DNA from 4 places in the Ruegeria sp. S84 genome. Region 1 is predicted to be linked to each of the others. Evidence: riboswitches for the same ligand, from Rfam matches in the RefSeq annotation. Region 1 holds a riboswitch; each other region holds the start of a gene.

Evidence for each region. Region 1 has a riboswitch for cobalamin ahead of AC1DFB_RS03785 (DUF1636 family protein). Riboswitches for the same ligand answer to the same signal wherever they lie in the genome.
Region 2: it holds a riboswitch for cobalamin, as region 1 does, so the genes downstream of both, AC1DFB_RS19340 (DUF1636 family protein) here and AC1DFB_RS03785 (DUF1636 family protein) in region 1, are expected to answer to the same signal.
Region 3: it holds a riboswitch for cobalamin, as region 1 does, so the genes downstream of both, AC1DFB_RS17640 (hypothetical protein) here and AC1DFB_RS03785 (DUF1636 family protein) in region 1, are expected to answer to the same signal.
Region 4: it holds a riboswitch for cobalamin, as region 1 does, so the genes downstream of both, AC1DFB_RS18670 (energy-coupling factor ABC transporter permease) here and AC1DFB_RS03785 (DUF1636 family protein) in region 1, are expected to answer to the same signal.

Annotation. Positions count from the first base shown of each region.
Region 1 covers NZ_CM152618.1:741,234-749,032, forward strand. The annotation lists gene cobG (precorrin-3B synthase) at 1-175, opposite strand, end outside; gene cobN (cobaltochelatase subunit CobN) at 172-3,465, opposite strand; gene cobW (cobalamin biosynthesis protein CobW) at 3,471-4,526, opposite strand; gene AC1DFB_RS03785 (DUF1636 family protein) at 4,523-4,903, opposite strand; cobalamin riboswitch at 4,989-5,195, opposite strand; gene AC1DFB_RS03790 (NAD(P)-dependent oxidoreductase) at 5,340-6,287, shown strand; gene AC1DFB_RS03795 (glycosyltransferase family 2 protein) at 6,402-7,409, shown strand; gene AC1DFB_RS03800 (class I SAM-dependent methyltransferase) at 7,402-7,799, shown strand, end outside.
Region 2 covers NZ_JBWPVF010000001.1:126,799-134,597, forward strand. The annotation lists gene AC1DFB_RS19325 (ATP-binding protein) at 1-714, shown strand, start outside; gene AC1DFB_RS19330 (peroxidase family protein) at 711-2,372, opposite strand; gene AC1DFB_RS19335 (catalase family protein) at 2,391-3,458, opposite strand; cobalamin riboswitch at 3,717-3,924, shown strand; gene AC1DFB_RS19340 (DUF1636 family protein) at 4,027-4,383, shown strand; gene AC1DFB_RS19345 (ABC transporter ATP-binding protein) at 4,380-5,165, shown strand; gene AC1DFB_RS19350 (ABC transporter substrate-binding protein) at 5,184-6,131, shown strand; gene AC1DFB_RS19355 (FecCD family ABC transporter permease) at 6,133-7,146, shown strand; gene AC1DFB_RS19360 (LysR substrate-binding domain-containing protein) at 7,201-7,799, opposite strand, start outside.
Region 3 covers NZ_CM152618.1:3,520,203-3,528,001, reverse strand. The annotation lists gene AC1DFB_RS17660 (bifunctional 2',3'-cyclic-nucleotide 2'-phosphodiesterase/3'-nucleotidase) at 123-1,949, shown strand; RNA gene ffs (signal recognition particle sRNA small type) at 1,988-2,086, shown strand; gene rsgA (ribosome small subunit-dependent GTPase A) at 2,246-3,274, shown strand; gene AC1DFB_RS17645 (alpha/beta hydrolase family protein) at 3,311-4,168, opposite strand; cobalamin riboswitch at 4,290-4,510, shown strand; gene AC1DFB_RS17640 (hypothetical protein) at 4,602-5,009, shown strand; gene AC1DFB_RS17635 (phosphatase domain-containing protein) at 5,014-5,514, opposite strand; gene AC1DFB_RS17630 (DNA polymerase III subunit gamma/tau) at 5,687-7,447, shown strand; gene AC1DFB_RS17625 (YbaB/EbfC family nucleoid-associated protein) at 7,683-7,799, shown strand, end outside.
Region 4 covers NZ_CM152618.1:3,708,982-3,716,780, reverse strand. The annotation lists gene AC1DFB_RS18690 (hypothetical protein) at 1-568, shown strand, start outside; gene AC1DFB_RS18685 (hypothetical protein) at 565-1,410, shown strand; gene AC1DFB_RS18680 (AMP-binding protein) at 1,403-2,824, shown strand; gene AC1DFB_RS18675 (transglutaminase-like cysteine peptidase) at 3,329-3,952, shown strand; gene AC1DFB_RS18670 (energy-coupling factor ABC transporter permease) at 4,058-4,741, opposite strand; cobalamin riboswitch at 4,818-5,030, opposite strand; gene AC1DFB_RS18665 (L,D-transpeptidase) at 5,246-5,908, shown strand; gene AC1DFB_RS18660 (hypothetical protein) at 5,950-6,222, opposite strand; gene AC1DFB_RS18655 (heavy metal translocating P-type ATPase) at 6,409-7,799, shown strand, end outside.

The sequences.
Region 1 (7,799 bases):
GGTTGGTAAGGTCGATCGTGCCATTGCCGAACCGTTCCGCCAATTCGCACAGCCCTATCGCCTGTTGGGCATCCAGGCGCGCCAGCCGAGGGCGCACACGCACGACCAGCCCATCACCGGACATCATCGGGCGATGGGCACCTGGGCACCAGCCCTGCACGATGGGCGCACTCATCCCAACCCCTCCAGGACGGCGCGGATCGAGTTCCGGCGGGTATGCCATAGCCCTGCCTCCAGCAGTGCCCGGAACCGATCCTGCATGGCCTGATGTGCTTGCGGGTTTGCCTGTTGCAGGAAGGCGTCGACCTCTTCATTGCCCAGCGTGGCGTCGTGGTACAGATCGAACAGATGCGGTGCGACTGTGCCGGACAGATGCGCGAAAGATGCCATATGATCCAGCGTCGCCGCGATTTCAGCGGCACCCCGAAACCCGTGCCGCTGCATTCCGGCAATCCATCCCGGGTTGGCGGCGCGGGCATAGACGACGCGGCTGATTTCCTCGGGCAGGGTGCGGGCGCGCGGGTTGTCCGGGTTGGTATTGTCCAGATGATAAAGCTGCGCAGTACCACCAGTGATTTTCTTGGCGGCAGCAAATCCGGCCTCGTGCGTTGCATAATCATTGGCCAGCAACAAGTCCGTCTCGGTCAGGTCCTGTAGGTGCACAAAGCTGTCGGCGTTGGCGACGCGTTGCGAGATACCGTCCTTATCTTGCGCTATATGCTCGCCTTCCAAAGCGAAGGAACTGGCATCAAGCCAAGCCTCACCCGCTTGCACGCGTGCCTCATCCGTATAGGTTTCGGACAGATGAGTCATGTTCAGACCATAGCTGCCGGGGGCTGGCCCATAGACCCGCGCCGCAGGCTCCTGACCGGCGTAAGGATTCCAGTCGGGTGCTTCATCTCGTTTGGTCAATGCGCGGACAGCCTGACCGTAAAGCGCTGAAAGCGTCGGGAACACGTCCCGGAACAGGCCAGAGACGCGCAGTGTTACGTCCAGACGCGGGCGGCTGAGATCGGTGATCGGCAACACTTCGATGCCCGAGACCCGCTCAGACCCTTTATCCCAAACCGGCTTCACTCCCAGCAGGTGTAGCGCCATGGCGAATTCCTCGCCCGCTGTGCGCATAGTGGCCGAACCCCATAGATCGACGATCAAGCCCTTGGGGTAGTCGCCTTCTTCCTGCAGATGCCGCCGAACCAGCTCTTCGGCGAGCTTGACGCCTTGTGTGTAGGCCGCGCGCGTGGGAACCGAGCGTGGGTCGGTCGTATATAGATTCCGCCCGGTCGGCAAAACATCCGTACGCCCGCGATAGGGGGATCCGGACGGCCCGGCCTCGATCCGTTTGCCCGCTAAAGCGTCAATCAGGGCAGAGCGTTCAGCTTGGGCTGAGGGGGCAGCGTCGAAATTGCCCGTCTCATCGGGGACGCGCCCAAAGATATGCAGCCCATCACCGAACTGGCTTTCCTTGATGTCGCAGACAAATCGGTCAATGCGCGTGATCGCCTCGGCGGTACAGGTGGCCTGATCGAGGCCAAGATCGCTTTCCAGCCCGATCGCCTGCGCCTCGTCCCGGATATCTTCCTGCAGGCGATCGCGGCGTTTGGGGTCTAGCCCGTCCGCGTTCGAGAACTCGTCCAACAGCGATTCCAGCCGCACCATGCGATCTGGTGTGCCGCTTTCCTTCATCGGGGGTGGGATATGGCCCAACGTGACCGCCCCGATCCGACGCTTGGCCTGCGCGGCCTCGCCGGGGTCGTTGACTATGAAGGGGTAGATCACCGGCAGATCGCCGATTAACGCCTCGGGCCAACATTCGTTGCACAAGGCGACTGATTTTCCCGGCAACCATTCCAGCGTGCCATGCGCGCCGATATGGATCAGCGCATCCGCGCCCAATCCTTTGCGCAGCCACAAGTAAAAGGCGACGTAGGCGTGGCGCGGTGTGCGCGACAGATCGTGATAGTCGTCATCGCGCAGTTCGGGTGTGCCGCGCTCGGGCTGCAGCGCGATCAGAGCCTTTCCGCGACGCAGCGCAGTGAAGTGGAATGCGCCGTTTGTGAAAGCAGGGTCGTCTTCGGGAGTGCCCCAAACCTTATTGAGATCGGCGCGGAGTGTTTCCGGCAGCGCCGCCAGCGCCGCCTGATAATCCTCTAGCGGCCATGAAATCCGGGCATCAAGAAGAGTTTCAGCAATTGGCTCGGCAGGCGCGGTGTCATACCCTTCGCCTTGCAGATCGAGCAACATTGCCTCAGCCGAGGCCAGCGCATCCAGACCCACTGCATGTGCCATCTGCCAGTCTTTGCCGGGATAGGTCGATAGTACCAGCGCCGGAACCTGCTCCGCTTTGGGTTTGTCGTGAAGGTTCAGCCAGCCGGAGATGCGGTTGATGATGGCTTCGATCCGTTCGGGTTCAGCCCGATGAGCGAAGCGAGAATACTCGAGATGCGGGTCGCGTTTGCCCGGCTCTTTGAAGGATACGATGCCCGCGTTGATCCGCCCGTCCACTTCCGGAAGGACCACATGCATGGCAAGATCAGCTGGTGAAAGGCCACGTTCTGCGTCAGCCCACGCTTTGCGGCGTGAGGTGGCCAGCGCCACCTGAAAGACCGGCACCTCTGCCACATCGAGAGGTGAGGTGCCTGATGCGCCCTTGCCTGAGAATGAGGTGGCGTTGACGATCGCCGAAGGCTTCAGCGCCACAATAGTCTCGCGCAGCCAATCGGCGGCATTTGGTGCTTTGAGCGACGAGGCAAACAGGCCGACGGCCTCAAAACCCCGCGCCCGCAAGCTGCGGATCAACGCCGCAATTGGGGCGGTATCTGCCGAGGTCAGGTATGCGCGATAAAAGGTCACGATGATACGTTTCGTATCACCTGACAGAGCGTTTTCTGCCGGGATCACACCGCGATCCGGGCACCAGGCGCCGCATTCGGGGATGGTCTTCGCGCCCATGACCGGACCTGCATACAACCCCGCTGCCAGTGCCATCTGCGCCAGAGCGGCTTGCGCCGCGACCTCTCCGCCGGTGTCGCACAGATGCGCCAGCCGCCGCAGGGTCGAGACGGGTAGGGTAGAGTAGTCGTCCAGTCGTGTATCCTCGCGCCCGTCTGCAGGCAGAACGGCCAGCGCAATTCCGTTGGCTTGCGCCAGTGCCAGAACCTGTTGCAGTCCGTAAGCCCAATAAGGCACACCGCCAATTAGACGGATCAGGATGCCCTTTGCGCCCTCCAGTGTCTGCTCGACATATGTGTCGACTGAGAGGGGATGCTTCAACGCCGTCAGATTGGCCAGCCGCATCGTTGGCATGCGTCCTTCAGGCCCACCTCCACGATGCCATCCCGCCGCGAAAGCGCCAAGGTCACTGTCGGAAAAGGACAGCACCACCAGGTCCGCCGGGCTCTGGCCCAGATCGGTCGGGGTCTCGGTTTCTTCGAGCCCATGGCTTTCGCGGAAGACGACGTGCATAGGTCTTACTCGGCAGCCTCGGTTACACCCACGAGGATATCGCGGATCTCGGCCTCTTTGATATCGTCATGCTCGGCAATGACCACAAGGCGCGAGCGACGGTCTTCGCCGGGCTCCCACGGGCGGTCATATTGGTGACGCACGCGCGCACCGACGGCCTGAACCAGTAGGCGCATGGGCTTGCCCTGAACGGCGGCATAGCCTTTGACGCGCAGGATATTCAACTCGTTGGCCAATCGTTCAATCTTGGCGACCAGATCAATCGGATCGGTTTGCTCGGGCAGTTCAACGATGATGCTTTCGAAATCGTCATGCTCGTGATCGTGATGGCCGTCGTGATGGCTGGGACGCGCGTCCATGTCATCCTCGGCCGCGGCTTCTAGACCCAGCACGACGCGGACGTCCACGGCACCCTCAGCCACTTCGACTACGGGCAGGGGGCGGGGCGCTTCGGCGGCGATGATCTCTTTCGCTTTCGCAACGCCTTCCGGGCCAGCCAGATCGGGCTTGGTCAGCAGAATGATGTCGGCGCAGGAAATCTGATCCTCGAACACCTCGGACAAGGGAGTTTCATGATCAATCGAGTCATCTGCCATGCGTTGCGCATCCACCGCCTCGACATTCGGAGCAAACCGACCAGCGGCCACAGCCTCGGCATCGGCCAGAGCAATCACGCCATCGACGGTGATTTTCGAGCGGATATCGGGCCAGTCGAACGCCTTCAGCAGCGGTTTTGGCAGGGCAAGACCGGAGGTTTCGATCAGGATGTGATCAGGGCGCGGCTCTAGTGCCATCAGGGCTTCGATGGTCGGGATGAAATCATCGGCCACGGTGCAGCAGATGCAACCATTGGCCAGTTCCATGATGTTTTCCGCGGGGCAATCAGGAATGGCGCAGGATTTCAGGATATCGCCATCGACGCCGACATCGCCGAATTCGTTGACGACCACCGCCAGACGCTTGCCCTGCGGGTTCTGCATCAGGTGTCGCACCAAAGTGGTTTTGCCCGAGCCCAAAAAGCCGGTGATCACAGTGACGGGGAGTTTCTCAAGATTGCTCATTTCAGGGCTCCAATCGGGGGAATGCGGGCCGCACAGTTTTTGCGGAAATGTTCGGGACGTTCGCGCCATTTGACCAAACCGTCCTCGGTGGCGAGGTATTTGGCTGCGCCTTCGACGATGGTTTCGACATGGTCGATCTCGTTCAAATGCTCATACACGAAAGTCCAGCGATCCGGTCCTCCGCGTAGCACGATCGAGCAGCCTTCATCGCAATTCGACAGGCATTCCACAGCTTTCAATGTAATGCCTTCGGGCAGGCCCGCCTGTTCAAGCGCCTTGTGCAGCAACGTGCCGGGGCGCTGGGCGTCATCCTCGACAGGCAGCCCGCGACGGCAGGTAGTGCAAACCAACAGTTCGACCGGTGCGGTCTCGGTCATGTCTCTCATCCCCCCAAATCCTCTTCGTGGGGGACGGGGTTTCATGCGGGCCGATCACAGCCCCACACCGGAACACCCCGTCCGGTTTCATCTTCGGGCGTTGGCAGGTCTCCCGGCTTGCGGATGTCAGAGGAGGCCTCTGTCGGATGTCCCGCCTTCCCGGCCATACTGCCAGTGGCTTTGGGCACCCTCTCCGGTCACGGTCGCGGGGGCGGCTGCGTTTGACGGCAAAAACCGCTGACGCATTCCCTTTTCATCTGCTCTCGCAGACACCAACGAAAGGGACATGCGGCAGGGCAGGGTTGCTTGTCAAGCGAGTCGCGCCGATCCGTGAAAAAGCGGATAAAAAGCGACCTGTCGGGGTCGCTGGGCGGCATGATACTTCTGCAACGACGTGCTGGCATGGCAGCAAGATGCGAACAGGAGGATACCGCGCATGAAAGTAGGGTTTATCGGGCTGGGGAATGTAGGGGGCAAGCTATCTGGATCGCTGCTACGAAACGGTATCGATCTGACGGTTCATGACCTGAACCCGGATCTGGTGACCGAATTCGTCGCCAAGGGTGCCAAAGCCGCCAAAAGCCCGGCGCAACTGATGCGCGATTGCGATGCTGTTATAACCTGTTTGCCTTCTCCTGCGGCCTCGGATGCGGTGATGCAGGAAATGTTGCCAGAGGTCGGCCCTGGCAAAATCTGGATGGAAATGTCGACCACCGACGAAGCCGAAGTCAAACGCCTTGGCGCAATGGTCATCGAACGAGGCGGCGCAGCGGTGGATTGCCCGGTTTCGGGCGGATGTCACCGGGCAGCGACGGGTAATATCTCGATCTTCGCAGGCTGTGATCGTGAGACTTTTGAACGTATCCTGCCATTCCTGACCACCATGGGGCGGCGCATTTTGCACACGGGCGATCTGGGCTCGGCCTCTGTTCTGAAGGTGTTGACCAATTATCTGGCGACCGCCAACCTGATCACCTGTGCCGAGGCATTGGTGACAGCCAAGGCCGCCGGCATGGACCTTGGAACCACCTATGAGGCGATCAAGATATCGTCAGGCACATCCTTCGTGCACGAGACCGAAAGTCAGGTCATCCTGAACGGCTCGCGCGATATTTCCTTCACCATGGACCTGGTGAAAAAAGATATCGGTCTGTTTCAGGAGGTCGCCGACCGTGCCGGAGTTCCCCTTGAGATAAACCCATTGATGATTAAGATTTTCGAAGATGGCATCGCGCGATATGGTGAGCGTGAACTGTCCCCGAACATCATCAGGCGGCTAGAGGACGCGACCGGACTGGAGATCCAGGCGCCAGGGTTCCCAACCGAGATGCTGGACGACGAGCCAGAAGAACCGGGTTACGAGGTGATCCCGCAGAATCGGTAGATCAAATAATCGGCAAGCGTTGCGGCTGTCTGGCGACCTGGTTGGACAAAATTCTGGGGCTATTCTAAACAGGTCGACAGGAGTCCGACACCGGCACAGGCAAGAGAACAACTTATGACGAATGAGACCTTTCTCATCGTAACAACGATGAAAAACGAAGGGCCTTTCATGATCGATTGGGTGGCCTACAACCACGCAATCGGTTTTGATGACATTCTGATTTATACCAATGATTGCGCTGATGGTACCGATGCCATGGGCAAACGGTTGCAAGCGCTTGGCTGGGCTCACCACGAACGAAACAGGCTGGGTCCGCGCGCCGCGCCGCAGGTTCGTGCATTTTCGCTTGCGCGGAATCACCCAAGCTATCTGTCATCGGATTGGATTCTCAGTTTGGATGTGGACGAGTATATCAATATCCGTTTACCCAATAGTGATATAAGAAGCCTCGTTGAGGCCAGCGGCGTGGCGGACGCGATCTCGATCTGCTGGCGCATGTTCGGAAACGCGGGTCAGAACGATTTCGTTGATCGACCTGTACCTGAGACTTTCTTTCTGGCCGCCAACGAAGACGGCTATCCGCATCACCGGACCAAAGGGTTCAAAACGCTGTTCCGCAACAACGGAAAATTCAGCCGTTTTCGCGCCCATCGTCCCAGGATCAATCCAGAAGATGCACCGAACCCTGACGCGCCATACGAAGGCGTGTTGTGGCGGGATTCGGGCGGGAACCTCTACCCAGCAGACCAAGTGAAATGGAAAGCATGGCGTGGTTTCAGCCATGAATTCGCGCGCATTCATCATTATGCTGTGCGCAGCACTGATAGCTTTTTGGTCAAGCGCGACCGTGGGCGCACCAATCATGTGGGGCAGGATCAAGGGCTCAAATACTGGCTCATGATGAACCACAATGATGTTGAGGATCGCTCAATTCTGGAACACATGCCGGCTATGCACGACATCAAAGCTGAGATGATGGCAGATCCGCAATTGGCAGACCTCCATCACCAAGCATGTGAGTGGCACAGATCGAAAGCCGAAGAATTGAGAGCCAGACCGGACTGGGTTGATCTGGTTGAAGCGTTGCAAAATTCCTCTACCGGAGAAGACGTCTATGGGTGAAGCTGTATCTGCTGAGGATCGCCGCAAGAAGCAAGCTGAGCAGCGCGAGCGGAAGGATTCCCTGCGGCGCGAAATGCTCAAGACCATGCCGCATGGACGGCTGAGCGTTGAAATTGGCGTTTGGAAGGGCGAGTTTTCGCGGATTCTGCTGGAAGAGCTGCAGCCCTCGAAATTGTGCCTCATCGATCCCTGGCAAGTACAGCAAGACCCGGATGGCGGTGCTTCGCTTGCCGGAGCGCGCACTCAAAAGGATATGGATCGAATTTACGAGGCAGTGACGGGCAAATACAGCACCGAGATTGCCAAGGGGCAAATTTCGATCATTCGCGACTATTCGCGACCAGCGCTGCGTTTGTTTGAAGATCAAAGCATCGGGTTCGCCTATCTGGA
Region 2 (7,799 bases), on a different replicon from region 1:
CCCGATATTGCAGCCGTGATACAAATCGAGAGTATGAGCGCGCTGGTTGACAGCTTTCAGGGCAAAACTGAGGCGGCACTCGCCAAAGCCAAGCGGGCAGTTGACGCCGCGATGGCGTCGGGCCAGCCCTTGATCATCGCAAATGCAATGCATTGGTTGACCGAAATCCACATGCAGATGGACCACCCGGATTATGCGCGTATGGCCAAGGCGCTGAGCGCGGCTGTTCAGGACAAGGGCGGCCCTTATTACCAAGCTGTTGCGACGGCCCATCTTGCCGGGGCTGCCATCAGAACCGGCGAGGCCACAGAGGGCGTGGCCATGCTGCAGGCCGCTTGGGGAAGGATGCACGCAACGGGTGCCGAGGCGGCTGGCGTGCTCGTCAACGCCGAGCTCGCACGGGGCTATCTTGCTCTGGGTGAGATTCAGAAAGGGTTGGATGCGGTGGAGGCTGGTCTGACATGTGCAGAAAACACTGACGAGCGGAACTATGAGGCTGAAATCCACCGGATAAAGGCGGCTCTTCTACTGGAACAAGGTAGTCCGTTCGACGCGGCTGAGGCGGCTTTGCGTGAAGCTATAGCCGTGGCAAATGATCAGGGCGCGGCGCTGTATGAATTGCGCGCGCTGAGTGATCTTGCCTGCATCCGGCCAGCCGATACGGAAGTTGCCGCGCGGATTGCTGAGCTGGAAGAGCGCGCGGTCGCGTCTTAGGTCCCGCCGGGACGTCGACCTAAAGTGCAGTCTTCGGGTTGCAGGTCCAAGCCAACAAAACGCGCCACCTGCGAGAATGACGAAGTTTTCTTCAACAACTGAAAACCTTTCTCTGAAAAAGTTTCAGCCGAGTACAAGTTTTTGGACACCATCGGGTTGTTCATAAGCTGCGTGATTGCGTCATACGCCACCATCGATGTCATCAGATCGCCCATGATCACATCGCCCTTGTGCTGTTCCGCAAAGAGACCAGGGAACAACTCGACCCTATTGACGTCGCAATAAAGCCGGCTCAGGTCGGCAATCAATTCGTCCGCAAACGGCTGATCACCAACCATCTCAGTAAAGCTTGAATGCGGTTTGCGGCAGAAATGATGACGATAAGTGTTCAGCGACGGAAGACGCGCCTTACGCGTCAGGGCAATTGTAGCTTCGACAGGGGCAGGAGCACCGGGCGCAGGCCTTTGGAACAGGAAATCGGGCGTGTTGCGCAGCGACATGCGGGCCGCAGGTTGGCGCGACAATGATCGGATCATTTCCGCCAAGCCTGTTTGTTCGACCAGTCGTGGATTGAATCTGAACCCCTCCGGGCCAACCTGTGCGCCGTCGATTATGAATCGCTCGGGGATCATCGAATGCCAGCGGTAGAGCAAATTGAACTCAATCGCGATCTGGTTGGAATGATGCCACGGTTGCCAGCGATTGACGCCAACGGGTAGTTTGAAAGGCATATTGGCGATGTGGGCGATGTAGTCCTCAAGCACAAGCTTGATCAGCAATGCGATCAAGGTGCAGCGTGTAGTCTGGAACACACGCTCTTTATCCCAGCCTGATATGCCGCGCTTTTCGCGCCACAACAGATCGGCAAAGGTGTTATGGGCGCGCAACATCAGTGTATTGATCGCGATATAACCTATGGTACCATTGCCATTATCGAGCCCGGTTGCATGAAAATCGAGCAGTAGCTGGTCAATCGCGTGATCGCTGAGACCCGGATGCGCCCGTTTCACCGCATTCCACAGCTTGCATGGATCGTGCAGGGGCTTTCCGTAATTCTCGCCAGTGGCAAGACTGCCATCAAAGGGGGGCGCAAGCTTAACACCACCGGATTGGTTCTTTTGAAACAGCTTCGGGGCCCACATCTCGCCTTGTGTATCCAGACGAAAGGCCAACCGGTGGGTTAATTCATTGGTATCGGGATCGCGTTCGCGCAGCATGTCGGTCTGAAAATCGTTCAGCCCGTAGATTTGGCACAGATCGACCTCGTGGTTCGAATCCGTCTGATCAACCGGTCCTTTCGCCCCAAAGGTGCGCAGGAAACTGTCGGTAAACCATTGTGCGGCCGAGATAAACAAAAGTGTCGATCCTTGCGGGCACATCAAGGTAAGCGGGCTGCCATCCATTTGTGTCCGTCGGCGAAAGAGATCAGCAACTTCGCTTTCCGACGGCAGGACGGGTGAGAGGTCTTCTGGCGTTGTATGCCGACCGATCCAGCGATGGGAAAACACGCCGGGCCATGTCGTGTAGTCTGCGCCCATCGTATAGGGCCGCGGTCGGTGGATCTTCGCGGCGTTTGCAAGCCTGATCGCGGCTAAATAGCTCGTAACGGGTGGGGAGATCTTGAATCCGAGTTTGATCAGATCATCAACGTCCAGCATCAATACATCTCCGTTTGGTCATCGATTCGGGAACCGGGCGCGGGCCAAGCTCAGATAGGTTCTGAGCCGGATCGCATTAATCGGTCCTAAAGGTTCGTGATCTGCCGTGACACGCCAGGGCGAGAAGCTCATCGCGTCTCCATTCTGCGGATCAAATTCTGCACCTTTGGGAATCGTGATATCCGCCACGGGCGTGACGGTATGATGGTACGGATCAAGAGGTGCATCTGGTTGCGGGTCGCATGCCCACCGGATGCGATTGTCGAGCACATCGAATTCGTCGGCCGGGCGCGGGGGCTCAATCACACACAGCTCGAAGTGATTATCTCCATCGGCCACGTCTTGCCGCAAACACTGCCCGATCCCATCTGGGTCGTCTACCGGATGTGCCGGAATTTTTGGTTTCGCGCTGCGGGCCAAGTATCTGACCGTTAGATCGGGGCCCAGCCGATACGGTGTTGTCGACCAGAAATGGACCTCAAAAGGCGAGTGCATATAGTTCGAGGCAAAATCACTCGCGACGCGAAACTGACGCTTGCCTTCACGAGTGAGGAAGGCGCGAAATCCTGCGCGCAGCCCTTTGGTGATCAACCTAAGGCTCCATTTTCGTCGCCCTTTGATCGCGTGCTGGACCGCTTGTAATGTGGCGACAAGCCTGCCCAATCGCTCATATTCATCGGGGACGTAGCTGGGAAACACATCCTGATCGACCAATACGAAATCGAACTCGTCGCTGAGTTGTGTGGTCCCCAGATGCGCAAGTGCCTCGGCGTCGATCAGCTTGGGGCCTGGCACGTCAAAAAGCTTGATCGCCATCCCGTGGGCATCCGATTTCCGGTCATCCAGATGCGCGCCGTTGGAAAAGCGAAGTGCGGCTGAATAGGCAGCGGGCTGTTCAAACAGGCCGTGACGGAACTGTTCTGGTAGATCGTTTCTGACAGTGAATGTTGCAGCCACGCACCCGTGACTGCGCCCATGCTGAGCCCTTAAGCGATGGCCTTTCCACCGTGCAACGGCCTCGAGATTGTGGTCAATGACATCATCAACAATATCCGGCGGCAATGCGTTTTGCGAAACATGTGTCAAAGAACCGTCTCCTTGGATAAACCCAGGCAATGATCAAACAGGGGTAAGGTGCTGACAAAGCTAAACCTCTAAATTTGTTCAGCTTACCTCAGATTGTCTAATTTCCAAACACACCAACTATGGACGGCCGCAGCCAGACAAATTCGGCGCGCAGCCCAAGCTATTCGGTTGGTGCTTCGGACACGTAGTTGCCGGCGCTCGATCCTCGACCAGAGTTGGGTGCCTTCGACTTTATCATTGACGTGTCCGGTGTTCTCGGGCACTCAGTCGATTGATGGTTCCCGGTGGTGTTGCCGCGGGATGAAAAGGGAATACGGTGAGGTTTGCCAAAAGGTGCCAATTCCGTAACTGCCCCCGCAACTGTAAGCGGTGAGCAAGGCCAAACAGCCACTGGTCCACAGGGTCGGGAAGGTTGGCCGAGCGCGGACCCGCAAGTCAGGAGACCTGCCATCAGATGTTCAACCAACCCGGGGCGGGGCGTCCTGGAAGGAGGCTTTGATGGCGCGTCAATCGCGTGTTTACATTGTCGGCAGCTTCCGCATGCGCTTGGAAACAAGTGGAGTGGACCATGCCAGATACGCCTGATCATTTCATTCTAGTCTGCGAAAGCTGCACTGAAGGGCTGCCCCTTGATGAAATTTGCGATGCGTTGACTGGGAAATTACCTCGCAGTTTTGCGATCCGCGCGTCGTCTTGCATGGCAGGCTGCGATAGTCCCAGAACGGTTGGGTTCCAGGCCGTAGGAAAGGCGCAATACCTTTTTGGTGGCATTCAGACCGCGGATGAGGTGCAGGCGCTGGCTGAGTTTGCAGCGCAGTATCGTGAAAGCCCGAATGGCTGGACAAATGCCACTGATCGCCCGCAGGCGTTGTTCAATAAAACCCTCTCGCGCATGCCGCAGATCGAACAGGGGGCATCGCAATGACGTTGCCACCCTTTCTGATTGCCGAAAACCTTGAGTATTATGCCCTTAACGGAGATGTCCTGTTGCAGGGCGTCTCGTTCGAGTTGGACGAGGGTTCCATTCTAGCTATCGCCGGCCCGAACGGGGCGGGGAAAACGACGCTTCTCAATCTGTTGTGCGGCGCTGAGCCGCTGGCACTTGGCGATGTTCGGATCAAAGGACGCAGTCTGAAACAGCTCTCCGCCAAAGAGCGTGCGCGCATGATTGCAGTGGTAGGTCAGCAGGAACTGCCCGATGGACGCTTGGCGTTGCGCGATTATGTTGCGCTGGGGCAAATACCCATCCGTGCGGACCGCTCTGCCGAAGGCCACGCGCAAGAGCTGGACCGGATTTTAGACCTGACCGGTCTCGCCAATCTCGCGGACAAGCGCATGGCCCAACTGTCCGGAGGCGAACGTCAGCGTGCCCATATCGCACGTGCTTTGGCGCAGAACCCTTCGTTGCTGTTTCTGGACGAACCGACCAACCATCTGGATCCTGATGCAAAAGGGCGGATGCTGTCTTTGGTCGCCGAGCTTGGGATCACCGTGGTCATGATCGTACACGATCTGGTCATGATCCCCGAATTCGCCACACACGTGGCGCTGATGAAATCGACCCGCATGATCGAGTTTGGATCGGTGGACAAGGTGCTGACACCCGAAAGAGTCCGCGAAACTTTTGGCGTTGATTTCCTCTGCTTTCTCCACGAAGGCCGCGTGATCCCGGCGCTTGATATTCGAAGAACCACAATCTCAACTTAGTCGAAGGAACACACTGAGATGAAATACATCTGGCCCGTGGCGTTGGCCACCGCCATGGCAAGCGGTGCTGCTGCGCAAGAAGTCACCGTAGACAACTGCGGCGAACCGCTGGTTTTTGATACCGCGCCCGAGCGCCTGGTTGTGCATGACATGAACATGACCGATATGGCCTTTGCATTGGGTCTGCAGGACAAGATCGTCGGCCTGACCGGCATCACCGGCTGGTACAAGACCAGCCCTGATTTTGATGCTCTGCGCGGCGACATCCCCGAGCTTGCGCCGAAATATCCGATCGTCGAAAACCTGGTGGCGGTTGAACCCGACCTGTTCTTTGCAGGTTGGTACTATGGCATGAAGCCGGGTGGTGATGTGACCCCAGATACATTGGAACCGTTCGGAATCAAGACCTTGGTTCTAACGGAAAGCTGTGTCCATCTGGACAAGGATCGCCCCGAAGCCAGCATGGATCTTCTGTTTGGCGATGTGTTGCGCTTGGGCAAGGTGATGCAAGTCGAAGACAAGGCCGAGGCTCTGGTCTCGGGCTGGAAAGAGCAGCTGGCAGCGATCGATGCCAAGACTGCTGAACTGCCCAAGCCCCGCGTCTTTCTTCTGGATGGTCCTGCAGATGCTCCGTTTACCGCCGGTAAATTCGCGATTCCCGATGCGATGATCACAGCCGCTGGTGGTGAAAACGTCACTCATGACATGGACACGAGCTGGGGCCGCACTTCGTGGGAGGCCGTTGCCGCATCGAACCCGGAATTCCTGGTTTTGTTGGATTATCAGACCGGCAATGGCGCCGAGGACACCTTCAAGTTCCTGCAGGAACATCCCGTCATGTCGCAGACTGATGCCGTCAAGAACGAACGCTGGATCGGATTGCGCTACGAAGAGCTGACGCCCGGACCGGCAAATATCGAAGCGATCTCGAAGATGGCGCGCGCGATGCATCCGGGTCAGAGCTGATATGGGCCGATTGGGCCTGACGTTGTTGCTGGGGGCGGTCGTTCTGGCCGCCCTTTTGCTGATTTCCACAATCTACGGCACAACCTCGATACCTTTGTCCGAGACCTTCACCGCGATCTTGCGCGGTACCGGGTTGCAGGACGGAGAGATGTCGCCGCTGCATAGGATCGTATTCGACCTGCGATTGCCCCGCGCGTTGTTTGCAGCCGTGATCGGTGCCGGGCTGGGCATCGTTGGCGTGGTGCTGCAAACGACCACACGTAATGACCTTGCCGATCCATTTCTGTTCGGCCTGTCCTCGGGCGCGGCAGCGGGGGCGGTGTTTGTAATTACCGTGACCGGAGATATTCTGGGTTTCTGGACTCTGCCTCTGGCTGCCTTTTGCGGCGGTCTTGTGGCGTCGGGCATCGTGCTGGCGCTGGTTCATGGGCTTCGCACCAGCGCACCGGAAAAGCTGATCCTTGCGGGTCTGGCTGTGTCATTTTTGTTTTCGGCCATCACCAACTATCTGATTTTCGCCGGCGATAGCCGCGCCGCCCATTCTGTCATCTTCTGGATGCTGGGGGGGCTGGGCCTGGCCCGTTGGGAGACGTTCCCGCTGGTGTGCATCGGTCTGCTGCTGATCCTGAGCTATTCGCTTTATCGCAGCCGCTGGTTGGATGCGCTGCTGACCGGGGATTTGACTGCCGCTACTCTGGGTGTGCCGGTTCGGGGTCTGCGGTTCAGCATGTTTTTCACCGCAGCGTTGGCAACGGCCGTGTTTGTTTCCGTAGCCGGGGTGATTGGTTTTGTCGGTCTGATGGTGCCGCATATTGCACGCGGGATCGCAGGTCCCCTGCACAAAAACCTTCTACCTACCGCCGCTATGGTTGGTGCTGCCTTGTTGACCGGCTCTGACATTCTCAGCAGGCTTATGCTGGCTCCGCAGGAATTGCCGGTGGGGATCGTCACAACTTCAATCGGATCGGTGTTTGTATTCTTGCTTTTATTCAGGACTGCGAGAAATCAACGGTAAGGCCCTCGATCTTCGCTCACAAGATATTTCGTCCTGATCAGGTCTGAGCCGAGTTTAAACCTTTCCGTCAGCCGCTTGGCCGAGCCACTTGAACACAAGCTTGGCGCGGTCGGATGAGGTGTTGTGTAGTTTCACGTAGAAATCCAGTTGCGATGAGATGGTTTGCGGCAACAGTCTGACCAGTTTTCCGGATGCGGTCAGCTCCGAGGTCAGTCCCTCCCATCCCAGCACCGCGCCCATATCGTCCTGCGCGGCCTGAAGCGCGATCGTGTAATTGTTGACCCGATGCGCGGAATTCAGGGGGCCTTCATAGCCGAGTTTCTGGGTCCAGGCACGCCAGTCGGTCCAGCCGGTATCCGGAGCGTCGAGATGAATTAGGGGGACCCTGGCAATATCTTCAACACGTTTGATGGGATTCTGTTGCGCAAACCTTGGGCTACAAAGCGCCATGATCTTGTCGTGAAATAGTGTCTTGAAGATGCCCGTTTCGCGACTGGAATCGCCGTAATGGATACTTAGGTCGCATTTTGACGTGTCGATGCCGAGGTCGGTCACGACCTGCGTCACGGAAACATGTCCGTATTGCTTCCAGAATTGCGCAAGGCGCGGGGTGAGCCAAAGTGAACTGACAGCCGTGGTTGAGCGGATCGTCA
Region 3 (7,799 bases), 970 kb from region 1:
CCGGAAATTGCATTAAATCGACCTCATGGTGAAAGCGTTGGCACACTGACAGCTAGAAGTTTAAAATATTGAAATCAAATCATTTAATGCGACAACGAAGAGATGCGGATGATAGCGCACGGATGCGAATCCTTGCTACATCCGATCTACACATGCACCTGACGTCATATGATTACTATTCGGATCGCCCCGAACCTGCGATTGGTTTGACCCGTACCGCCAGCCTGATTCACGAGGCGCGCAGACAGGCTGAACGCGATGACGCCCTTGTGCTGTTGTTTGACAATGGTGATAGCCTGCAGGGAACGCCATTTGGCAACTGGGCAGCTGAAAACGTGCCAGACGCCCATCCCCTGCCACGCGCGTTCAACACGTTGAACTATGACGCGATCGGATTGGGCAATCACGATTTCGGATTTGGGCTGGAACTCGTCAATCGCATCGCTCGCCAAACCGCCTGCCCAATGATTTGCAGCAATATGCAAACCACTCAGACCGAACAAGGTTGGGATGCACACACGATTCTGCATCGGGTTGTCAGACTAAATGGACAGGACACCGCAATCCGCATCGGGGTTCTTTCTGTTTTGCCCTCTCAAACCGCACAGTGGGAAGCACATCTGCTAACGGACCGGGTCGTGGTAACAGACATTCTGGCCGCTGCGCGGCGCGCTGCTGAATATCTCAGCGTGCAAGGTTGCGACCTGATTGTCGCCCTTGCGCATACCGGACTGGGATCGGCAATGGCCGAGCCGGATATGGAAAACGCGATCATCCCGCTGGCCGAGATGCCGCTGATTGATGCCGTCGTCGCAGGCCACACCCATCTGACACTGCCCGGAAAGGCGCATGATGGTTATCCATTCGTCGACAGTACGCGGGGGCTTGTGCATGGAACGCCGGTTGTCATGCAGGGTTGGGCCGGGTCTCATCTTGGGATCATTGATCTGACACTGCAAAAAGATACCACCGGCGATTGGCGCATTACAGGCAGCCATGTCGAAGCGCGGGCAATCGCTCAATCGGGCACAGAAATACCCGAATGCCAAAGGATCACAGAGCTGTTTGCGACCGGCCACGCTGCGACGCGCAAAAGGGTGACCAGGCCAGTGGGCACAATCCCACACACGCTGCACAGCTACTTCTCATATTGCTTACCGGATCGCGGTCTGGCCTTGGTTGCGGCGGCTCAGGCCGCTGCCCTACGCCCGCATTTGGTCGATACCGACTGGGCAGATTTGCCTATCATATCGTCAGCCGCCCCGGCAAAGTTCGGCGGGCGCGCAGGAAGCAAGTACTACACGGATATCCCCTCAGGCGAGATTTCAGTTCGACATATCGCCGATCTCAGTGTCTTTCCTAATGAATTGCGCGCGGTGCTGGCCTCAGGTTCTCAGATTCGGGACTGGCTTGAGATGTCAGCCGGGCTGTTCCATCAACTTGGATCAGACGCCCCGATCGATCTTGCCGATCCTCAGCGCACAGGCTTCAACTTCGATGTCCTGCATGGCGTCACCTACCAGATCGATCTTTCGCAACCGGCGCGGTTCGATACGCTCGGTCGAGTGATTGATCCGGCATTTTCCCGCATACGCAACCTGGAATTCGATGGGCAGCCGATTGCGCCTGACCAGAGTTTCCTTGTCGCCACCAATAACTACCGCGCCAATGGCGGTGGTCATTTTCCAATTGCGCGACAAGCCCGTATGATTGACCTGCCTCAGATCAGCATACAGGATATTCTATGCAAATACGTCGCGGGCACATTGCCCGCCGACCCACTCGCGCATGCACCGCGCCCCTTTTCTTTTGTACCAAACCAAAGGCAGGGCGCGATCCTGACAACGGGGCCGCGCGCGCTACACCATGTTGCAGAGCTTGCTGAGTATCATCCACGCATTCTGCCCGACGATGCGGATGGTTTCATGCGTATTCATCTGACCTTCTGACGGGTTGCCATTTTCAGGGGATGCACCTATATCGGCTTTGAGAGGTTGGCGCGGGCGAGCGCCTCGCCAACCTGGTCAGGTCCGGAAGGAAGCAGCCACAACGAGCCCCGCTTGGGTCGATGTCCAACCTCTCACTTAGAACCCATCAGCCGCAGGAGGGCGTTTATGATTGTAGCAAATTCCCTTCGGGCAGACCGGTTCTGATCCTTTCCGATCAACTGACTGCCTGAACACATCACCAGCGGATGCGCGATTGCCATCCGGCGGGATTGCTGTTTCTGATCACAGGCAGACCAATGTTACTTTCCTTATCGGACCTCGGATGGTCCTCTCATTTCGCGGCTCAGCATACGGCTGATCCGTCACTTCTACCGTATCGCATCTCGGCCGTACACCGGGATCGACTGATCGGGCTGAGCCCTGAAGGTGAATCGCCTTTGTTATCTCTGGATCAATCAACCGGCGCATATGCCGTTGGGGATTGGGTTCTGGCGGATGAAAACAAACGCATACGCCGCGTGCTGGACCGGCGCAGCCTGCTGCAGCGCCGGGCCGCAGGTACAGGGGCAGCGGCGCAGCTGATCGCTGCAAATGTTGATGTGCTGTTCATCGTCAGTTCCTGCAACGCCGATTTCAATCTGCCACGTTTGGAGCGGTATCTTGCGCTGGCGCATCAGGCAGGCTGCTATCCGGTGGTCGTTCTGACCAAGTCGGACATGTGCGATGATCCGAGCCTTTATGTAGATCAGGCCCAATCGCTCGCCCCGTTTCTGACGGTACTTGCGGTCAACGCGCTGGATCACGGCGGTCTCGAACAAGTTCTGTCGTGGTGTCCGAAAGGACAAACCAGCGCCTTGCTTGGATCATCCGGCGTTGGGAAAACGACGCTCGCCAACGGGATGACGGGGCAGGATCAGGCCACCGCAGGTATCCGTGAAGACGATGCGCGCGGCAGGCACACGACAACGGCACGCGCCTTGCATCGCATGCGCAACGGCGGTTGGCTGATCGATACGCCCGGCATGCGCGCGTTACGTCTGCTAGATGCGCAAGAGGGGTTGGATGAGGTGTTCTCGGACATCTCAGACCTCAGCCTGGATTGCCGCTTCTCGGATTGTCAGCACGAGTCTGAGCCCGGATGTGCGGTGCAGGCGGCAATCGACGCTGGTACGCTTGATCCCGCGCGGCTGGACCGCTGGCGCAAGCTGCGGCGCGAAGACCAACACAATTCCGCTTCGGTGGCGCAGGCCCGCGCCCGTGACAAGGCTTTCGGCAAGATGGTGCGCAGCGTGATGCACGAGAAAAAATCCCGTAAAGGGCTATAACGAAGCTGGGCACCGACCTACCGGTGCCCAGCGCTATCAGGCGATCAGCCTAGGCCAGACTGCCGCATTCCGTCTTGCGAATGCACCGATATGGCCGATCTTGGACACTCCGAATTCGCTTGGTGCAAGCAGATGGCGCCCGGCTTTGGGTCCATAGAGATCGGCAAGACGCCAGACAGCATCCGGCGGCACCATTTCATCATCTGCGAAGGTAAACAGATCGACACGTTTGCCCAAATCTTTCCAGCGGGCGGCGGGCAGTGTCGTGCTGATCTCTGGCACATAGCTTTTGGGGGCGGTGCACCATTTGCGCCATTGCCAATAGACTTGGGCAGGCAGGTCCGATCCAAACCCGACCAACCGCCCGGGCAGGTAGCCAAGCGCCTTGACCACCAGCGGCGCGTGACCATACCAGAACAACGCCGCCAAAGCGCGATAAGGCCAAGGGTGATCCGCCAGCGTTACCAGACCCGAACAGACACAGATCATCCTGTCAATCTGATCGATATCGGGTTGGATCGGGCCAAACATTCCGCCCAAGGAATGACCGATGCTCCATAGCTTGGCCTGCGGAAACCGTCGGCGCATCTCGGCCCGGGCGGCTGGAATGTCGATCAACGCCCAATCGGCCATGGTGACATTTGACCGCTTTTGCGAACCCACCAAAGAGTGACCAAAATCCCGGTAGTCATAGGTCAGGCAGGCCATGCCCTGTTCTTCGGCAAGCCATCGGGCGAAGTACTGATAGTAATCCCTCGGCACCCCAGTCGCACCGTTTATGACGACCACCTTTTCGGGGTCGGCAACCGGACGGTAAAGCCGCGCCGACAACATTGCCGGGTCGGACGGGATCTGAAAATCCTCGGTCACAACCGCCAGCTGCGTGACCAACATGGTGCCCTCCAATACCGACTGAACTGATCAGTTCACCCGAAGCGCCTCAAGTCAAGGTTGACGTGGCTGGACCGTACGTCACTTGCCTGACGCAATCTTCTTGACTCGGGCACGGCGCAGCCGCTAGCCATGGCGCGATGGTTCTCGCGCCCAATCGGGCCGGGATGAAAAGGGAACACGGTGCGGTTCTGCCCGGATAAATCCGGAAAGAACCTAGTCCGAGACTGCCCCCGCAACTGTAAGCGGAGAGCAATGCCGAGATACCACTGGCCTTGAAAGCTGGGAAGGTCGGCAAAGCGATGACCCGCAAGTCAGGAGACCTGCCATCGGATGTAGAACCGAAACTCGGGCGGGGTGTCCGGGACGGGTTTGATCGTGCTCCGCAACGACCAACCTGTGCCACGCCCTAGCCTTGCGCGCGGAGGGCGCATTGATGATCTGGAAGACCAAAACACACGAATTCACGGCGACCGTGTGCCAACGTACTGGCGCACCCTGCCCCGCATTGGCGCAGATGGCGCGGGCTCTGACGCAGGCCATGTCGTCTGCACAGCCGATCACAAAACCTGAGTTCGAAATTGAAGGCAGCATAGACCTGTCGCACTGCCCAGAGGGGTGTACCGCCCGCTTTCGCGCCCAATGTGATCAGATCCGCGTATTCTGCGGCGCCGATCCTGAAACTGCGATCGACCGGCTTGATGACTACGCTGACATGATGTTCGGGACCGAGTTCAGCAGCCTGCCCTCTGACCTGCTGAGGAACCATCCGTGCGCCATGCTTGAGGCTTCGCTTCTGGTACCACATACCGGTGGCGAAATCTCGCCACATGTTGGTGTCTAGGCCGTCAAACGGCTTGAACACGGGCCGGTTCAACGGCCCAAAGCATCTGGGCATTTGTCTCGACTGCGCAAGGACGCACCGTACGCAATCGCTTCAATGCCGCCTCAGGCCGTTCACCGCATTCAACCATCAGACGCAGAACCACCATCCCGGATCGGCCACAGCCACCACGGCAATGCACTAGCACACGGCCACCACCTGACAACGCCTGACGGGCAGTCGCGCCAACGCGGGGCCAGCGCTCCACAATCTCCTTGGGTGGCGTGCCAAAATCTTCGATCGGCAAATGCACCCATCTGCTGGCACGCCCCTGAATATCAGCGCCAAAATTCCGCGCACCATCCTGAATCATCTCAACCTCAGTCGTCATCGAGATCACAAGCCCGGGCTTCCAGTCTGCGATAAGATCAAGGTCTTCTGCATACGTTCCTCCACGCCCAGGCATCGAGGACAAGGCCAAGGTGCCTCCGCCGACCTGCAACGCATAAACCACCAGTTGCGACATAATCTCCCCCCAAACAAACTTCACCCAACAACATACTGGTCCAGTAAATAGAATAGAGTGGATTTTAGCCGCATACCCACGCATTCCAAAATGAAAATCGTCCCGGCTGGCTGTGGACGCGGGCGGCGGGGGCCTCTACGCTGCGGCGTAACGCGAATCCGACAGAGCAGACATGACCGAGACGCCCAGCCCCGCCTACCAGGTTCTTGCCCGCAAATACCGCCCCGAAACCTTTGCCGATCTGGTCGGTCAGGACGCCATGGTGCGCACTCTAAAAAACGCCTTCGAGGCGGACCGGATCGCGCAGGCCTTCATCATGACCGGCATCCGCGGTACCGGCAAGACGACGACCGCTCGGATCATAGCCAAGGGTATGAACTGCATCGGTCCCGATGGCAGCGGCGGCCCTACCACCGAACCCTGCGGTCAATGTGAACACTGCGTAGCCATCATGGAGGGCCGCCATGTCGATGTGATGGAGATGGACGCCGCCAGCCGCACCGGTGTCAATGACATCCGCGAGATCATCGACAGCGTACGCTATCGCGCTGCATCCGCGCGCTACAAGATCTATATCATCGACGAGGTTCACATGCTATCGACCAGCGCTTTCAACGCGCTGCTCAAGACGCTGGAAGAACCCCCCGAACACGTGAAGTTCATCTTTGCCACCACCGAGATTCGCAAGGTCCCGGTGACCGTCCTGTCCCGTTGCCAGCGCTTTGATCTGCGCCGGATCGAGCCGGAGGATATGATCGGACTGCTGCGCAAGATTGCAGATGCCGAAGGGGCACAGATTGCCGAGGATGCGTTGTCGCTGATCACCCGGGCCGCCGAGGGATCGGCGCGGGATGCGACCTCGCTGCTTGATCAGGCGATCTCGCACGGGGCCGGTGAAACCAGCGCGGATCAGGTGCGCGCGATGCTGGGGCTGGCCGATCGGGGCCGGGTGCTGGATCTGATGGATATGATCCTGCGCGGCGATGCTGCAGGCGCGTTGACCGAGCTGAGCGGGCAATATGCCGAAGGGGCTGATCCACTCGCCGTCTTACGCGATCTGGCTGAAATCACGCATTGGGTTTCGGTGGTCAAGATCACCCCGGATGCCGCCGAAGATCCCACCGTTTCCCCCGACGAACGCGCCCGAGGTCAACAAATGGCCGAGGCTCTGCCCATGCGAGTCCTTACACGCATGTGGCAAATGCTGCTGAAAGCGCTCGAGGAAGTTTCCGCCGCACCCAACGCAATGATGGCTGCGGAAATGGCCGTGATCCGCCTGACCCATGTGGCCGACTTGCCTAGCCCGGAGGAGCTGATCAAGCGTCTGCAAGATACGCCTCCGCCGCCCAATGGTGGCCCCGGCAAGGGAATCGGTGCGCCGGGACATGCTCCTGCCGCGCCACAGGCTGTGGCCCGATCGGTCTATGCCGCATCGGGAATCGGCGGCAACGCAGGCGGGCCAACAGCTGCGCTGGCCCAAGATGTGCAGGCAGCGCTGGCACGCTATCCAACATTTGAACATGTGGTCGAACTGATCCGAGCCAACCGGGACGTGAAGTTGTTGGTCGAGGTCGAAAACGGCGTGCGTCTGGTATCCTACCAACCGGGTAGGATCGAGTTTGCCCCAACCGACAACGCCCCGACCGACCTGTCACAACGATTGGGCGCGTCGCTGCAGCGTTGGACAGGCAACCGGTGGGCCGTTTCTATTGTCGCTGAGGGCAACGCACCGACCATTGCCGAGGTACGGGACGCTGCAGACTTGGCCCTGAAAGCCGAGGCTGAACAGCATCCTCTGGTGCAAGCAGTGCTGACTCATTTCCCGAAAGCGCGGATCAAGAGCATCGAAACCGCAGAACAACGCGCCGCTCAAGTCGAAACCGAAGCCCTGCCCGAGGTCGAAGACGAATGGGACCCGTTTGAAGAGGACTGACTTTCGAGCATAAGCGCACCTCAACCAAATGCTCCCGCACCCGCCACGGGCCATCGGCTGGCGCCGATACCCCTGAGCGGCTTTGGGCCCGGCAGCGCGCCTTGCGCGCTGCCGGGCCCAACGGGAGGAAAGGTCTTGCCAAAGACCTTGACGACGGGCGGGAGTATCCTGACCTCTTGTGCCGCACGGTTACGCTTCGTATCTAGGCCACAAATCGAGTGACAGGAGATTACCGATGCTAAAAGGTTTAGGCGGCCTGGGTGACATGGCCAAGATGATGAAATCCGCGCAGGATCTGCAGACCAAGATGACAGACATGCAGGAAGAGCTGAACACCATCATGGTTGTCGGC
Region 4 (7,799 bases), 780 kb from region 1:
CAAACATGCGACCCGTGTCTATGTTGTCGCGGTTTTTTTGCTGCTGGCCGCCGCAAAGCTGCAGAACACAGTACTGCCGATCATGGTTCTTGCCGCACATGGCTGGGCGCGTACCGCTTCTCCTTGTGACAGTAAGTACCCCGATCTGGATATCATAGCCGCCTTGGGGCTTTTGGGGTTCGGTTGGCTTGCGGCTGGAAATGCAACGGGATGGGATGCGGTTTCCTTCTTTGGGCTCAGCGCGATGGGGCTGGCTATGGGCCTCGCTGCTGTGGCGCTGCGTCCCATTCCTATTGTGATACCACTTGCTGCGGCTGTCCTGTTTCTTATTCGGACATGGGCTGTTTCCCTGAATTCTGAACAGTCGAACTGGGCCGAGCCGCTGACGGTACTGGCCCTGTTTTCATTAGCTTGTTCAGTCGCTGCGCCGTTGCTCCGACCACATTGGTTCGAAAAAGATCGGGTGCTCAGGCTGACGCTGTTGGCCCTCGCGCCGCCGTTGCTTTACTACGTTTGGATCGTTGCTGGATCGCTAAGTGCTGGGTTCTTTGCCGGAGTTTTTTCATGACCAAAGAGATCATCAGAACGGCGGATGCGAAGCTGACCGTTTATCTGAACGGTCCGAACTGGGAAGGCGCGCGCGCCGCGACCTTCGGCGATTTTTCCTGCAAAACGTCCGAAGCCGGTGCCGAAATCCTGCGCAAAGGGATCGAGAGGGTGCAAGACGCAGGCCTGGATCGCATCATCGGGCCGATGTCAGGCGATACCTGGCACAGTTACCGGTTCGTCTCGGACAGCGACGGGTCCGCTCCGTTCCTGATGGAGCCCACCAACAAACCGCATGAGCTTGAGGTGTTCCGATCCGCAGGATTCACCGAGATCAGCCGCTATTTCTCGGCTCGGGTGTCGCTGCAAGCCGCAACCGGGTCAGCACCGCCGGAAAGCGACGGGTTCGTGGTGGAAGAGTGGGACGGAACAGACCCCGAGGCGCTGTTTCGTCAGGTCTTCGACCTGTCAACTCGCGCATTTTCCGGCAACGCGTTCTACAAACCGATATCCGAGGCAGATTTCCTGGCCATGTATATGCCGGTTGTGCCGATGATGAAGCGCGAGCTGATCCTTTTTGCGCGCCGCCATGACGGGACATTGGCCGGGTTTCTGTTTGGCATTCCCAATTATGCCGAAGGCCCCAATCCGGCATCCGTAATCCTCAAGACCTATGCAAGTCTCGAACCGGGCGCCGGACGGCATCTGGCTCACCGGTTTCACAAGGCGGCGCTCAGGATGGGGTACGAAACCGCCATTCATGCGCTGATCCATGATGACAACACCTCCGCCGAGCGCAGTGCAGCGGAAGGCGCGACAATATTCCGGCGCTATACTTTGCTTGGACGGAAGCTGAATGGCTGACCTGCTGTCCCAATTCGCCGCGGCGGTTAAACGGGTTCCTGACCGGACAGCCATAGTGGACAGCAAGGGCCGCGAGATCACCTTTCAAACCCTGCACACGCGCGTTCAGCACTTGGCAGGTCGGTGGCAGGACAAGGGTATCCAGTCAGGTGATCGCGTGTTGTTGGCCATGCCTGTCAACGCGGACCTATATGCGAGTCTGGCTGCGCTTTGGACCCTTGGCGCAACCGTTGTCTTACCAGAGCCAGCCTTGGGGCTGGCCGGTCTGCGCCACGCCGCCCGAACAACGAAGCCAAAAGCGTTCTGTGCAGCGGGTGCGTATTCTTTGCTGAAGTTTCTGGTTCCGGATCTCTGGACCCTGCCCCTGCTGACGCCTGGTAAAAGCCGCGGTAACCCGGTGGCGCAAAAGGTACAACCGGACGATATCGCCCTTATTTCCTTTACCTCTGGGTCAACCGGCCAGCCCAAAGCCATTCCGCGCTCGCACGCGTTTTTGATGGCGCAGCACGATGCCATCGCACACCTGCTCGACAGCCGTATGGCCGAGCGCGATCTGGTGGCCTTTCCGGTGTTCACGCTGATCAATCTGGCGGCCGGGCGCACAAGTGTTTTACCCAACTGGAGGTTCAGCAAGCTGGACCGCATGTCGACTGTGCAGTTGGAAAGCTGGCTTCAAACGCAACAGATCACCCGGGCCCTCATCCCACCATCGCTATGTGAAAAACTGGTTCAATCCGACGATACCGGTCCGTTGCACACGGTGTTCACCGGCGGCGGTCCGGTGTTTCCGAGTCTTGTCGAGGCGTTGAGAACCCGGCACAGCCTGTCGGTTGTGTGCGTTTATGGGTCGACCGAGGCTGAACCGATTGCCCATCTTGACGCCGCGGATATCACGGTGAAGGATCACCACGACATGGCTGTTGGAAGGGGTCTACTTGTGGGATACCCGGTGCCCGAAATCACGCTCCGCATCCGCGACAATGAAATTCAGGTCGCCGGCGCACATGTGAATGACGGGTATTTGGACCCGACCCACTCGAAGAACAATAAAATCGAAGAAGGTGGTGTCATTTGGCACCGGACCGGTGACGCTGGCGCGCTGGATGATGACGGGCGTTTATGGTTATGGGGGCGCGTCGGGTCCGAAATTGAAGTCTTTTCAGGTACGCTCTTCCCCTTTGCTATCGAAGTCGCGGCACAGAGATGGCCAGGTGTAGATCGATGCGCGCTCGTCAATACCAAAGCAGGCCCCACACTTTGCGTCCAAGGTTCCGCGGATCACATCGACGATTGGACTAAATCTGCGCTTGGTTTTGGCGTTCCAAATGTGATTTCGATTAAGAACATCCCTATGGACAAGCGTCATGCCTCCAAAGTCGATCGTACGAAACTTGCACGCATCATAGAAACCTGACGCAATATGTCTCGTAGGCCACTGAACCTGCCCAACTCATCGCTCCCGTCGCTATGCACGTTAACAGAGGACTGAGTGTAGCGACGAAGTCATTGTTTTAGAATTTCCAATCAAAACCTGCACACCTTGTTCAGGGGAAATCTGCAATTGCCAGTTACATCTGGCCGCATGAAACATATAATCGCAGATACACTGTTAGGGTGCGCCCCGGCGAACGGTTGATACCCATTTCATTGCACAAAGATGTTCAGCTTGACGCGTCATCCAAATCCGTCCCAAACCTCAAGCGTTTATAACCCAGATCTACTAGCGGGTTTTCTTCTATGCCGCTGCAAGAATCTCAATTAAGCTCACCCACACAATCACGACTAAAAACTGCGCGCTCGCGAACTTTGCTGCTCTGCATTTTAAATTGAATAAGCTGTTGTAATGCGTCGATGAACATAAAAGATTGAAATAGAGTTCTCTTGGCTCGGTAGCTTCAGATACCCAGGAGAAACGAGCATGGGGAAAGCAGATATGACAAAACCTACTTCCGCTCAGAAAAAACTCTCGGAACGGTTACCAGTTTATCTATCGTTGGCCTGTATCATATGCAGCTACCTTGTCTCCGCCGCTCCATTGCAAGCTTCTGAGCTTCCCTGGATCAAACTAGATAGAGAGGTTCAGGCGCCATCGGGTGCCAAATCACTCTGCAAAGATTATTCGTGGGCGTGCGCGAATACTCGTACTTCTGGTCTGCCAGAAGCGCGGGAGAAACAGATCGTTAAAGCGATTAACTTGCGCGTCAATCGGAGGATCCGCGCCGTTTCGGATCAAAACCAATACGGGACAAAGGAATACTGGACACTACCAATGCAGGGGTCAGGGGATTGCGAAGATTTCGCTTTGCAAAAGAAGTTTGAACTAATGCAGAACGGCCTGGATCCTACGAAGCTACTTATTGCAACTGTCTTAGACACCAATCGCAGTGGCCATGCAGTTTTAGTTTATCGCTCGAGTGAAGGCGATTTGATTCTGGACAATGTCACCAACAGGATCAAAACTTGGAAGGAAACGAGGTATCTTTTCCTACGAATACAGGACCCAAATCACCCTGATCGTTGGGTACAGGTTTCTAGCGGCTAAAAACAATGTGGCGCGCCCTAGAGACGCGCCACAATAAAATTTTGGTCCTGCGACTACTGGTTGTTTCGCGGCAACCCAAGTTTAGGACACCGCTTCAAACTTTGGTCAAGCTTTCGCAGCGTTGTACAAACGCGGAGTCACCAGACCTGTACTGTTCAAACCGCGCATTGCCTTGGCTGCCGCAAGCACTGCCAGATCAGCAATCGGCTCAATGACGATTACCAGCATATAAGCGCCGCCAAAGGACAGAACCGACGCCATGGTTTCTGCGCCGAAACCCTGGCCGTAGAAGGCCCAGAACCCAACCCATGCGACTACTCCTCCCTGATACGTCGCACTTAGGGCAAGAGCTTGGCCATATTTGAGGTCAACATATGCTGTGCCGGGTGCGATGATGCGGCTGGCCAGTGCCTGTAGCGCAAATAGCGGCACCAGCAGAGTGGTCAGGTTGATGAAGTACTGCGGAAGATCGAACGGGGCAAAAAACACACCCTGAATCAGGAGACCAGCTGCCAATCCAAAAGCCGCGGGTGCAGCACCGAGAAGCAGAAACAGCGTCGACCCCAGGATGAAGTGGACTTCAGAGACACCAACCGGGAAATGCGGCAGGACTTCGAAGAAAAGGAAAACCCCAACGGTGGCGAGCACCGAGCGCATAACAAAAGATGCAGGTCCATTCGCACGCAATGTGGAAAACGTTTCTTTCGCTGCGTAAGTAGCCGCACCTGCGGCGGTAACATAGGAAAGCGCGATTTTGGCACCATTCACGATGCCCGGTTCGATATGCATGTTCTTTCTCCCTACCGCCTCACCCGGCGGCTTGTCAGGTTGAATCGACCGTAAGGCCGACAGGTTCAGTCTGGGCATAGCCCGGCGCTTTACGGCAGGTCTCCTGACTCGCGGGTGCTCGCTCCGCCAACCTTCCCGGTTCCATTACGAACCAGTGGTGTCTTGGCATCGCTCTCCGCTCACAGTTGCGGGGGCAGTTACGGAATTGGCGCCATTGAAAACACCGAACCGTATTCCCTTTTAATCCTTTTGGCTTCCGCCATCAGGAACCGAAAACAATTCACCGCTACAATGGCGGCTTCGCCTGTGTCAATTGTCTTTGCGACCTATTCCAATGTAAACTCGACCGAAGCAGGATTCACGCAACCGGTCACGTGATCAACTGGGTAAACCAAGCGTTACCTGAAACCTCTTGAAGCTCTAGCTGCTAGAGGCTTTAAGATTCGAATTAATTCGCGATAGTGCGATCCAAATACGTTAAACTTGTGAACCAGGACGAGACCTATGCTTACAAGGCGCCATTTCATTCAATCCACCACAGCGCTGTTCTCGGCGTCTGCGGCCAGTCCATTGATCGCCAAAACCTGGCCAACCGCATCGCAGAAGACCTATTGGGACAGTCAGGTCACGCCAATTGGTTACGATCCAATGACCTCAAATCCGTGGGGTGTTCATGACCGTTTTTTACCAAGACGCGTCGCGGCAAATGATGGTTTGGTTCCAGGTGACATCCATGTGGATGCCGTCGCGCGCTATCTCTACCATATCGAAGAAGGCGGGACCGCAATGCGCTATGGCGTAGCGATCGCGCGCGGGAACCTTTACGAGCCCGGCACCTATGTTATCCGCCGAAAGGTCGAATGGCCACACTGGACACCAACCGCTTCAATGATCGAGCGCAACCCCGAATACGCGGAATTCCGGAATGGAATGGAGCCCGGGCCGAATAATGCTCTCGGCTCTCGTGCCCTTTATCTATACGTTGGAGACCGAGACACATATCTCAGAATTCACGGCACGCCTGAGCCAAGAAGCATCGGCGGTCGCGCAAGTTCTGGATGTGTGCGAATGATCATGGCTCATATCAATGACCTCTACCCAAACGTGAAAACCGGCTCGACCGCTTTCCTATACTCTGCCGAAGATAGCGTCACAGCCCGCTCATGAATATTGGGCAGCGTACATGGACGTCGCTGCCCTCATTTCGATCAGGCGTCGCGCGCAATGCAGATCGGAGCGCCATTCGTCGCGCGCAATGGTACCAATGTCGTCTCGACGGGTCCGCTGTGCTCATACCAAAAGCAATTGTCTTCGGGCAGGAGGCGCGCTGTGGTCAAATCCTGCGCCGGCCCTGCCAGCGCTACGACCGAATCTGGCACGTTGCCTGGTTCAAGTGCTTTGCTTTTGGCCCCGGTGAACTGGGCTGAGCAACCAGCCGTAATCGAGACTAACGTGATGGTAATTGCGATCCGTTTCTGCATTGATCTGTTCCAAATTTTTTGCGTCATCTGCAATTAGATTGCATCCACACGGCCGGCCCGCAAGACGAAATGAACTAACAATATCGCAGGCAAAGAACCCGGATGAAAAAAATACAAAAGGTATTGAAGCTCTAGTTACTGTAGGAACTATTTACAAAGGACCATAGAGATTCTTGAGGTCCAATCATGTCATCCGATACCCATAGCCACGACCATGGCCACGAAAACAAACATGGTCACCACGCATGCGGTAGCGGCGGGTGTGGCGACATCGCCCCCGCCGGTCCAATTCCTGAAGGTGGTAGAAGCTTTCAGGTCTCTGGCCTTGATTGCGCCGAAGAGGTGGCGATCCTGAACCGTGTCGTCGGCCCGAAAGCAGGTGGCGAAGAGCATCTTGCATTTGATGTGATCAACGGTCGGATGACACTTCTTGAAAGTGCTGCCAAGTTATCTGACGAAGATGTCATGCTGCTGGTTGCCAGTACTGGTATGACCGCCAAACCATGGGATGACGGAAATGCCGCCCAGGACCAGGCGGCGCATATTGCACGTCAGCGGCGGTTCACCACTCTAAGCGGAGGGTTTTGGGCAGCGGGTTTTGGCTGGCACATTTTTGAAACCGGCATGGGCGGTGCGCTCGGGCTGTTTTCGGGACATGGTGAGGTTCCGATGCCTTTGCCCGAGGCAGTTTTATTCGCGGTTGCGATACTGTTTGGCGTCTGGCTGGTGGCCCCCAAGGCCTGGTCTTCGGCGCGTCGCCTTTCGCCGGATATGAACCTTCTGATGGTTGTTGCCGTCGCTGGTGCCATCGGACTGGGTGAGTTTTTTGAAGCGGCAACTGTAGCATTTTTCTTTTCGCTTTCTCTTTATCTGGAAAGCTGGAGTGTCGGACGGGCTCGCAACGCGGTATCCGCGCTGCTTGATCTGGCCCCCCCGACGGTTCGGCTGGTTCGTGCTGACGGTTCTGAGGCAACGGTCCCGGCGGCGGATGTCTTTGTCGGTGACAGCTTCATCGTTCGAGGCGGGGATCGCATTCCACTTGACGGGGAAGTCATCGAAGGGGCTGGTGCCGTTGACCAGGCTCCAATCACAGGTGAAAGCGCGCTGATTCCTAAAGAGCTGGGTGATGAGGTCTATGCCGGCACAATCAATGGTGAAGGCACCCTCAAAATACGTGCGACGAAAACAGCGTCCGATACCGTGCTTGCCAAGATCATCCGGATGGTCGGTGATGCTCATGCTCGCCGTGCGCCAGTTGAGCAGTGGGTTACAAAATTTGCGCGGATCTATACGCCCATCGTTATGGTCGTCGCAGTGGCTATCGCCCTGATCCCGCCGCTTGCATTTGGCGCATCGTGGGGCTTCTGGTTTTACAATGCACTTGTTCTGCTGGTTATCGCCTGCCCCTGTGCGCTCGTCATTTCCACACCGGTTTCAATCGTTGCGGCTTTGACCGCTTCGGCCCGGGCTGGGGTTCTGATTAGGGGCGGTGCCTATATTGAAGCCCCCGGTCGTACCACCGCACTGGCCATGGACAAGACAGGCACGATCACCATGGGTGAGCCTGAAGTGGCCAA